2 regions of the Rhizobium sp. 05N49 genome follow, and region 2 is predicted to be linked to the other one. Evidence: riboswitches for the same ligand, from Rfam matches in the RefSeq annotation. Region 2 holds a riboswitch; the other holds the start of a gene.

Region 1 (4,986 bases), on a different contig from region 2:
CGCCTGTTGCCTGTTTATGCGAGGGTGCTTGCGGAACTGAGCGCTGCCGGTGCCGACTGGGTGCAGATCGACGAACCGTGCCTGGTGCTGGATCTCTCAGGAGAAGAGCAGGCAGCATTGAAGCATGCCTATCGTGCGCTGCACGAGCTGGTACCGAACCTGAAGATCATGCTCGCCACCTATTTCGGCAATATAGGCGATAACCTGCCGACGGCGCTCGCATTGCCGGTTTCCGGCCTGCATGTCGATCTCGTTCGTGCTCCGCAGCAGATCGATGCCCTTCTCAAGGCGTCCCCCGATTTGACGCTGTCGCTCGGCATCATCGACGGACGCAATATCTGGAGGGCGGACCTTGCCGCGATCCTGAAAAAGATCGAGCCACTGGTTCAGCGCTTCGGTGCGGATGGACTGCAGATCGCGCCGTCCTGCTCGCTGCTGCATGTGCCGATCGACCTGGATCTGGAAACCGGACTGGATGAGGAACTGACGTCGTGGCTCGCTTTCGCCACCCAGAAACTCGATGAACTCTCTGCCCTCGGCAGCTCCGGCGGGGCTTATCAAGGAATTGCTGCAGCCTCTCAGGCCGTTGCCTCTCGAGCGGCTTCTCCACGTGTGCATGATCTCAAAGTCAGGCAGCGGGTCGCGGCAATCGATGAGACGATGATGACGCGGAGCAGCGGTTTTGCCGAGCGGACCAGCTTGCAGGCGCGCAAGCTTCGCCTGCCGCTCTTCCCGACAACGACGATCGGCTCCTTCCCGCAGACATCCAATGTGCGCAAGTCCCGCTCGGCCTTCGCAAAGGGTACGATCAGCGAGGCGGACTACGATGCGTTCCTGAAAAAGGAGACCGAAGCGGCGATCCGCTGGCAGGAGGAAATCGGCCTCGACGTGCTCGTCCACGGGGAATTCGAGCGTAACGACATGGTGCAGTATTTCGGTGAGCAGCTTTCCGGTTTCGCCTTTACGCAGCATGCCTGGGTGCAGAGCTACGGTTCGCGCTATGTCCGCCCGCCTATCATCTTCGGCGACGTCTCTCGGCCAAAGCCGATGACAGTCGAGTGGTGGCGCTACGCGCAGTCGCTGACGGACAAGCCGGTCAAGGGAATGCTGACCGGTCCGGTGACGATCCTCAACTGGTCCTTCGTGCGTGATGATCTTTCTCGCGCCGATGTCAGCCGGCAGATCGCTCTGGCGATCCGCGACGAAGTGCTCGATCTCGAAAAGGCGGGTGCTGCGATGATCCAGATCGACGAGGCCGCTCTCCGTGAGGGTCTGCCATTGCGCAAGGCCGACTGGAAGACCTATCTCGACTGGGCGGTCGAGAGTTTTCGCCTCTGCGCATCCGGTGTTTCCGACGAGACGCAGATCCATACGCATATGTGCTATTCGGAGTTCAACCAGATCATCGATGCCATCGCCGCGATGGATGCCGATGTGATCTCCATCGAAACCTCGCGGTCGAAGATGGAACTTCTGGAAGCCTTCCGCAGCTACAAATACCCGAACGAGATCGGCCCCGGCGTCTACGACATCCATTCGCCCCGCGTTCCGGATGTTGCTGAGATGACCGAGCTCCTCACGCTGGCGCGGAAACGTCTGACGGACGGGCAGCTCTGGATCAATCCGGATTGCGGATTGAAGACACGCAAGTGGGAAGAGGTTCGTCCGGCGCTGGTCAACATGGTTGCCGCCGCTCGGCAGTTGCGTATTGCCGCAGCGCCGACACGCGCCTGAGCGCCTAATCGATTCCTGGAGAGCCGGCTATAGAGGCCGGCTCTTCCCAATGCTGCCTTCTCCACAGCCTGCTTTCGTTAACCATTCATTAACCACGTTTTTCACAGGAATGCAGTGATTTCAAACATGCCGTAACGCGATGCACAAACCATCCGTTGACGCAAACTGGGATTCGAGTACTATATCTAGTGTTCAAGGTTCCTTCGATTCGTGAGGGTCGGGGGCTAAGATGGGAATACGGTGCGTTTCGCCATGATGGCGCGACAAAGCCGGAGCTGCCCCCGCAACTGTAAGCGGCGAGCAACTGTCCGATTTCAGGTCACTGAGGCATGAAGCTTTGGGAAGGCTGGGGGCAGGGTGCTTCGACCCGCGAGCCAGGAGACCTGCCTTGAACGAGGTATCCACGGGCGGGGTGTCCGGAAGGTCGCGTATACGCAGGCGGGTCAAATCCGCGCCTGTTGCGCTGCCCCCGAATGTCCGCTGAACACTTCGGGGTTGAAGTCATGTTGAAAGCATTAAAACCGCCGCCCGCGCAGATCGTGCGGGGGAGAGTGTTCGGCGTGTAAAGCGCCAACTTTGTCAGATCAATACCAAGCATTGCCTCGGACGCCGCAAGGCGCCCGATCCTAGTTCTGCGTCTGGAATTCATTGACATCACGAGGAACATGATGAGCGTTACCGTTTACAGCAAGCCTGCCTGCGTACAGTGCACCGCTACCTACCGCGCCCTCGACCGTCTGGGCGTCGACTACCAGATCATCGATATCTCCGAGGACGCCGAGGCGCTCGATCGCGTGCGCGGCATGGGCTACATGCAGGTTCCGGTCGTCGTTGCCGGCGAGAACCATTGGGCGGGCTTCCGTCCCGACATGATCAGCGCGCTCTCCTGACCGGAGAAAAGCGGTGGGCCTGATCGTCTATTATTCCAGCCGGTCCGAGAATACCCATCGTTTCGTCGAGAGGCTGGGACTGCGCGCGGCGCGCATTCCCGTCGGAGCTGAAGACATCCACATTCGCGAACCCTATGTGCTGATCTCGCCCACCTATTGTGGCGATGGCGGAAAAGGGGCCGTGCCCAAGCAGGTGATCCGTTTCCTCAACGATGCGGAAAACCGCTCCAACATCCGCGGCGTCATTGCTGCGGGCAACAGCAATTTCGGCGAGACCTACGGGCTTGCCGGCGACGTGATCTCGCAAAAATGCCAGGTGCCTTACCTCTACCGGTTCGAGCTCCTGGGGACTGCCGAGGATGTCGCCAATGTCAAAGATGGGATGGGACGATTTTGGACACGGGGACAAATCTGACGCGGGATGCGGGCGTCAAGCCGCTCAAGGCCGTGGAAGCGCTGGATTATCACGCGCTGAATGCGATGCTGAACCTCTATGACGATGAGGGCAAGATCCAGCTCGACAAGGACCGCATGGCGGCCAAGCAATATTTCCTGCAGCATGTGAACCAGAACACGGTGTTCTTCCATAATCTCAGGGAGAAGCTCGATTATCTGGTAACTGAAGGCTATTACGAGCAGGAAGTGCTCGACCAGTATTCCTTCAACTTCGTCCGCGACCTGTTCGACGAAGCCTATGCCAAGAAGTTCCGGTTCCCAACCTTCCTCGGCGCCTTCAAATATTACACCAGCTACACGCTGAAGACCTTCGACGGAAAGCGCTACCTGGAGCGCTATGAAGACCGTATCTGCATGGTGGCGCTAGCGCTTGCCAGAGGCAATGAACAGCTTGCCCGCGATCTGATGGAAGAGATCATCTCCGGCCGGTTCCAGCCGGCAACGCCAACCTTCCTCAATGCCGGCAAGAAGCAGCGCGGCGAACTCGTCTCCTGCTTCCTGCTGCGTGTCGAAGACAATATGGAATCGATCGGCCGCTCCATCAATTCGGCGCTGCAGCTGTCCAAGCGCGGCGGTGGTGTTGCGCTGTCCTTGACGAACATCCGCGAGGCCGGTGCGCCGATCAAGCAGATCGAAAACCAGTCTTCCGGCATCATTCCCGTCATGAAGCTGCTGGAAGACTCGTTCTCCTACGCCAACCAGCTTGGTGCACGGCAGGGGGCAGGTGCCGTCTATCTCAACGCGCACCACCCCGATATCATGCGCTTCCTCGATACAAAGCGCGAAAATGCCGATGAGAAGATCCGCATCAAGACGCTATCGCTCGGCGTCGTCGTGCCTGACATCACCTTCGAGCTCGCCAAGAACAATGAGGATATGTACCTCTTCTCGCCCTATGACGTGGAGCGGGTCTATGGCGTCCCGTTCACCGAGATATCGGTGACGGAAAAGTATCGCGAGATGGTGGCGGATGCCCGTATCACCAAGAAGAAGATCAAGGCCCGCGAATTCTTCCAGGTGATCGCCGAAATACAGTTCGAGAGCGGCTATCCCTACATCATGTTCGAAGACACGGTGAACCGCGCGAACCCGATCGCCGGCCGCATCAGCATGAGCAACCTCTGCTCGGAAATCCTACAGGTGAGCGAGGCCAGCGAATTCAACGACGACCTTTCCTACAAGACGATGGGCAAGGATATTTCCTGCAATCTCGGCTCGCTGAATATCGCCATGGCGATGGATTCATCCGATTTCGGCAAGACGATCGAAACCTCGATCCGCGCGCTGACGGCCGTTTCCGACATGAGCCATATCTCTTCGGTGCCTTCGATCGAGAAGGGCAATGACGATAGCCATGCGATCGGCTTGGGACAGATGAACCTGCATGGCTATCTTGCCCGCGAGCGCATCCATTACGGTTCGGAAGAAGGCGTCGATTTCACCAATATGTATTTCTACACGGTGACCTATCACGCTCTGCGTGCTTCCAACCGCCTGGCGGTCGAGCATGGCGCAAGTTTCAAGGGCTTCGAGAATTCGAAATATGCCTCAGGTGACTATTTCGACAAATATACCGGGCAGGAGTGGAAGCCGGCAACCGAGAAGGTGCAGGCGCTGTTCGATGACGCCGGCATTCATATCCCGACGCAGGAAGACTGGCTGGAATTGAAGAAGGTCGTCATGGCCTCCGGGCTCTATAACCAGAACCTGCAGGCGGTGCCGCCGACGGGCTCGATCTCCTACATCAATCACTCCACCTCCTCGATCCACCCGATCGTCTCGAAGATCGAGATCCGCAAGGAAGGCAAGATCGGCCGCGTCTATTATCCGGCGCCGTTCATGACCAACGACAATCTCGACTATTACGAAGATGCGTACGAGATCGGCGCGGAAAAGATCATTGATA
Region 2 (4,986 bases):
GAAATTTCACGGCATTGACCGACGTCTATGAGCCGGGCGAAATCGCCGGGTTTCTGGATGCGCATTTCGAGCTGATCGGCAGGCATGTCGAGGAAAATTCCGGGGAGATCCTCAAGTTCATGGGCGACAGCGTGCTAGCGATCTTTCCGACCGGCAGCGAAGAGGGGGATGATCCCGAACAGGCTTGCCGCGCAGCACTCGCCTCGGCCCGGAACATGCTGAAGGCCAACGAGGCGCTGAACCGAGAGCGGGCAGGCAGGGGTGGCCCCGACATCGGCGTCGACGTCGTCCTGCATCTCGGAGAAGTGTTTTACGGAAATATCGGCGCCCGCGGCAGGCTCGACTTCACCGTGATCGGCAGGGCCGTCAACGAGGCCTCGCGGATCGAGAAACTCTGCGGCGAACTCGGCCAGTCGCTTCTGATGTCGGAAAGCTTCGCGGCTGCCTGCGGTGTCGCCTGCGAACGCCTGGGATCGTTCGAGTTGCGCGGCGTTTCGAGGAAGGCCGACGTGTTCAAGCTCGCGGATCCGATTGTGGCATCGGCTCGAAAATCGGCGGCAAAAGCCTCAGATCTCGCCTGACACCTCGCGGCGCCGGCGGTCGAGTTCTTCGCTGTAGCGGCGCAGCGTGTGGCTTTCGCTGAGCTGGCCGATCACCTTGCGCTCGATGAGGTTGTTGACGACGGCGAGCGCTTCGCTTTCCGTCTTGTCAAAGATCGCGGCCGCCTGTTTGGCATTCATCTGCGGCTGCAGGAAATCGTTTTTATAGCGGATGAAATCGCCGAGATTCTGGGCTTCGTCCTGCGCGCTGGTGGGGTTTGCGTAGATTTCCGGCACGAGCACGAGGCCGGCATATTTGTCGCCCTCATCGACGAGGATGACACGCTGCGTCGAGCCGATGGGGAAGGCCTCCTTGAACGCGTCCAGCGTTATCCCGAGTTTTGCGGTCTTTACGTCTGAACGCATCAGCTTGTCGACGGTGAGATTGCGGATCCAGCCGACATCATGGGCGCTGCGGATGCTTTCGCCGCGCAAGTGAAAGCGCCATGTGGCGAAGGAGTAGCCGAAGGTCGTGCGCACGACGAGCGAGGAGGTGATGACGGCTGCGAGCACCAGTGCGGTGATTGGAAAGTCGCCGGTGATCTCCAGCGCCAGGAAGGTCATGGTCAGCGGCCCGCCGATGACGGCGACGGCGAGCGAGCTCATACCGACCACGGCATAGATCACGGGCGTCAGCGTCGCATCGGCGAAATAGGGGGCGGAATAGGCAAAGAGCTTGCCGAGCAGCGCGCCCATGAAAAGCGAGGCGAAGAACAGGCCGCCCCTGAAGCCGGAGCCGATGGAGACGGCGGATGCCACCGACTTCAGAAGGAAAAGACCGATCAGCGCGGGGATCGTGATCTCGTGGGAGAGGTTCAGATGCAGCGCGCCGTGGCCGGCGGCCAGCACCTGTGGCGATACCAGCGCCAGCAGGCCGACGACGATGCCGCCGAGCGCCGGGCGGAAAGGCAGTGCGATGGCGCTCTTGCGCGCCAATTCCTCTACGAAGGAGACGCCCTGCATGATGAGGATGCCGACGCCGGCGCAGAAGGCGCCGAGCGCGATGGCCGGCACGTAGTCTGCCGGCTGTACAGCGCCGAAACTGCCGACATCGATGATGAAATCGCTGCCGGCAAGAAGGCGCGCAACAAGAGTTGCGACAAGCGCCGAGACGACGACAGGTGTCAGCGACATAATGGTGTAGGTGCCGATGATCAGCTCGAAGGCGTAGAAGGCGCCGGTCAGCGGCGCATTGAAGGCGGCGGCGATGGCGCCGGCTGCGCCGCAGCCGACGAGCACACGCAGGTCCGCGCGGCGCAGCTGCAGCTTCAGGCCGAATTTCGAGGCGATGCCGGCCGCAAGCTGCGTATAACCGGCTTCCAGGCCGACGGATGCGCCGAAGCCATTGGAAACGAGATTCTGGATCGCGACAAGGATGCTGTCCGTCAGCGACAGGCGACCGCCATGCAGCGCATTGGCCTCGATCGGGTCGACCATCGGCTTCTTGCGCCATTTGGCGAGAATGAAGAGCAAGAGCCCGAGAAGCATGCCGCCGGCTACCGGGGCCGACATCAGCAAAAACTTGCTGTCGATCTGCGAGGCGCTGAGCCTCGTCGTGCCGTCTATGCCGAAGATCAGGCTGTGCATCTCTTCCGAGACATAGCTCATGGCTGAGACCGCAAGCCCCGATACGATGCCGACAAGCGCGCCGGCAAAGACCATGCCCATTTCGCTGTGGCGAATAAGCGCGCGCAGGCGCCCCGGATCGAAGGCGGTGCCTAGAGGGCCGAGGCGGCGAATGTGCATTCGGGAGAGCATCATGGGGAAATTAGGCGGCAAGAATAGGGGTCAAGGGCGGAGCCGGCATCCGCATGAGCGGCAATTGCGGCAAAAAACCGACCGGGCCGTAAAGTTTTTGTGACGTAAGCCTTTGATTAAAGACGATAATATCGGTAGTGTAAGTCGAGATGAACATGAGCGGGGCGTTGCGCGGCAATTGACATGGGAGTTGCACGCGCCTAACCATGAATCCACATAATGGATGGTTCCGGATCGGCAAACGCCTTCCGGATTAAAAGGGAATGTGACGGGGCGGACCCAAGCCGGGCGCCTTCATCACAGCCGACCCCGCGACTGTAGAGCAGTCAGGGTCTTCCATCCGGCATTTGGATTGCGGCGCCGACGGTCTTGCATTCTGCAAGCGGGCAAGGCGGACAAGTGCCGGAAAAGCCACTGGAAATGCATCGTGATCAGCCGGGGCAGGACGCCTCTAATTCTACGAATCGTCCGCCTTTTCACGAGATGCAGCCGGGAAGGCGAGGTAGATCCGCTGGCACGATAAGGGGCGACCGAGCGGTCGCCCCTGTCGCGGCCGATAACTGCGAGCCAGGAGACCTGCTATCCGTGCCGGGCATAATGCCCAATTTGGGCGCTTTGCCCGCTGCCAGCACGGAGGTTGTCTTGGCTGAAGGATGTTATTCAGCGCTGCCTCTGGTGGTGCGATATGGGCGCGGTGTTCCGCCGCCCCTCTGTGATGAGCTTCTGGCGCAGGCCGTTTTCTCTTCCCTGATTCCTGTGCTTGTCACAGGAAACCAGCCACGGCGCGTCTGCGCCGTGAATGAATCAATGTTATCGCGGAATGAGTCTCTCCTGCCCAAGGACTTGGGCAGGCTGGATTCCTGTGACAAGCACAGGAATGAGGGGTGTGGCGAAGGCCGCGCCCATCCTCAACGGACGGTGCTGTCATGACCACCACCTTCATCCTCGGCGGCGCTCGCTCCGGCAAATCCCGCTTCGCCGAAAATCTTATTGCCACGAGCGGTATCGAGCGCCATTACATCGCCACCGGCCGCGCCTGGGACGACGAGATGCAGGCGCGCATCGACCAGCACAGGGCCGATCGCGGCCCCTCCTGGACGACGCATGAGGAACCGCTCGATCTCACCGAGCGCCTGACCGCCATCGACGCGGAGGGCAGGGCCATCCTCGTCGATTGTCTGACGCTGTGGCTCACCAATCTGATGATGGAGGGGCGCGATATCGCCGCCCAGTCTGCCACCCTTGCTGGCTTTCTGCCTCATGCTAAGGCGCGGCTCGTCATCGTTTCCAATGAAGTCGGCCTCGGCATCGTGCCCGAGAACCGCATGGCGCGGGAATTTCGCGACTATGCAGGCCGGCTGCACCAGATGATCGCGGCTTCGGCCGCGGATGTTTATTTTATCGCAGCGGGTCTGCCGCTGAAAATGAAGGGTTAGTTCCATGCAGCAGAAAATCCCCGCAACCGTCATCACCGGCTTTCTCGGCGCCGGCAAGACGACGATGATCCGCAACCTGCTCACCAATGCCGGCGGCAAGAAGATCGCGCTGATCATCAACGAGTTCGGCGATCTCGGCGTCGATGGCGACGTGCTGAAGGGCTGCGGTGCGGAAAACTGCACCGAGGACGACATCATCGAGCTCACCAATGGCTGCATCTGCTGCACCGTTGCCGACGATTTCATTCCGACCATGACCAAGCTTCTGGAGCGCGAGCAGCGCCCTGACCATATCGTCATCGAAACCTCGGGCCTTGCCCTGCCGCAGCCGCTTGTCGCCGCCTTCAACTGGCCAGACATCCGCAGCGAAGTCACCGTCGATGGCGTCATCACCGTGGTCGATAGTGCGGCCGTTGCTGCCGGTCGTTTTGCCGATGACCACGATGCCGTCGATGCGCGCCGTGTCGAGGATGAATCGCTGGATCATGAAAGCCCGATCGAGGAACTGTTCGAGGATCAGCTGACCTGCGCCGACCTGATCGTGCTCAACAAGACCGATCTGATCGACGCGGACGGGCTTGGCCGCGTGAAGAGCGAAGTTGCCTCGCGCATTGCCCGCAAGCCTGTCATGATCGAAGCGAAGAACGGCGAGGTGCCGGCAAGCGTGCTGCTCGGCCTCGGCATCGGCACGGAAGACGATATCGTCAACCGCAAGTCCCATCACGAGCTGGAGCATGAGGATGGCGAGCCGCACGACCATGACGAATTCGACAGTTTCGTCGTCGAACTCGGGGCTGTCTCGGATACGGCAGGTTTCGTCGAGAAGCTGAAGGGCATCATCGCCGAGCATGACGTGCTGCGCCTGAAGGGCTTCATCGATGTCTCCGGCAAGCCGATGCGCCTGCAGCTACAGGCCGTGGGTGCCCGCATCGACCAGTATTTCGACCGTGCCTGGGCGCCGGGTGAGGCCCGCAATACGCGTCTCGTCGTCATCGGTCTGCACGAGATGGATCAGGACGCAGTGCGCAAGGCGATCGAAGCGCTCGTCTGAGGACATAACGAATGCATCTGCTTCTCGCTCAACAGGGGACGATCAGCGACGGGGACGAGGCGATCGACCTCGGCCAGTCGCCGGGCGATATCCTGTTCCTGTCCGCTGCCGATACCGAGCTTGCGGCGATTGCCGCGGCCCA

The links. Region 2 has a riboswitch for cobalamin ahead of cobU (bifunctional adenosylcobinamide kinase/adenosylcobinamide-phosphate guanylyltransferase). Riboswitches for the same ligand answer to the same signal wherever they lie in the genome.
Region 1: linked by a shared signal. The riboswitch ahead of nrdH (glutaredoxin-like protein NrdH) and the one ahead of cobU (bifunctional adenosylcobinamide kinase/adenosylcobinamide-phosphate guanylyltransferase) in region 2 are both predicted to bind cobalamin.

What each region holds. Positions count from the first base shown of each region.
Region 1 is NZ_JBFTME010000009.1:299,063-304,048, reverse strand. It holds gene metE (5-methyltetrahydropteroyltriglutamate--homocysteine S-methyltransferase) at 1-1,734, shown strand, start outside; cobalamin riboswitch at 1,913-2,139, shown strand; gene nrdH (glutaredoxin-like protein NrdH) at 2,403-2,624, shown strand; gene nrdI (class Ib ribonucleoside-diphosphate reductase assembly flavoprotein NrdI) at 2,638-3,039, shown strand; gene nrdE (class 1b ribonucleoside-diphosphate reductase subunit alpha) at 3,018-4,986, shown strand, end outside.
Region 2 is NZ_JBFTME010000001.1:342,668-347,653, reverse strand. It holds gene AC1DF8_RS01820 (adenylate/guanylate cyclase domain-containing protein) at 1-581, shown strand, start outside; gene AC1DF8_RS01815 (chloride channel protein) at 567-2,357, opposite strand; cobalamin riboswitch at 2,565-2,955, shown strand; gene cobU (bifunctional adenosylcobinamide kinase/adenosylcobinamide-phosphate guanylyltransferase) at 3,284-3,793, shown strand; gene cobW (cobalamin biosynthesis protein CobW) at 3,798-4,844, shown strand; gene cobN (cobaltochelatase subunit CobN) at 4,856-4,986, shown strand, end outside.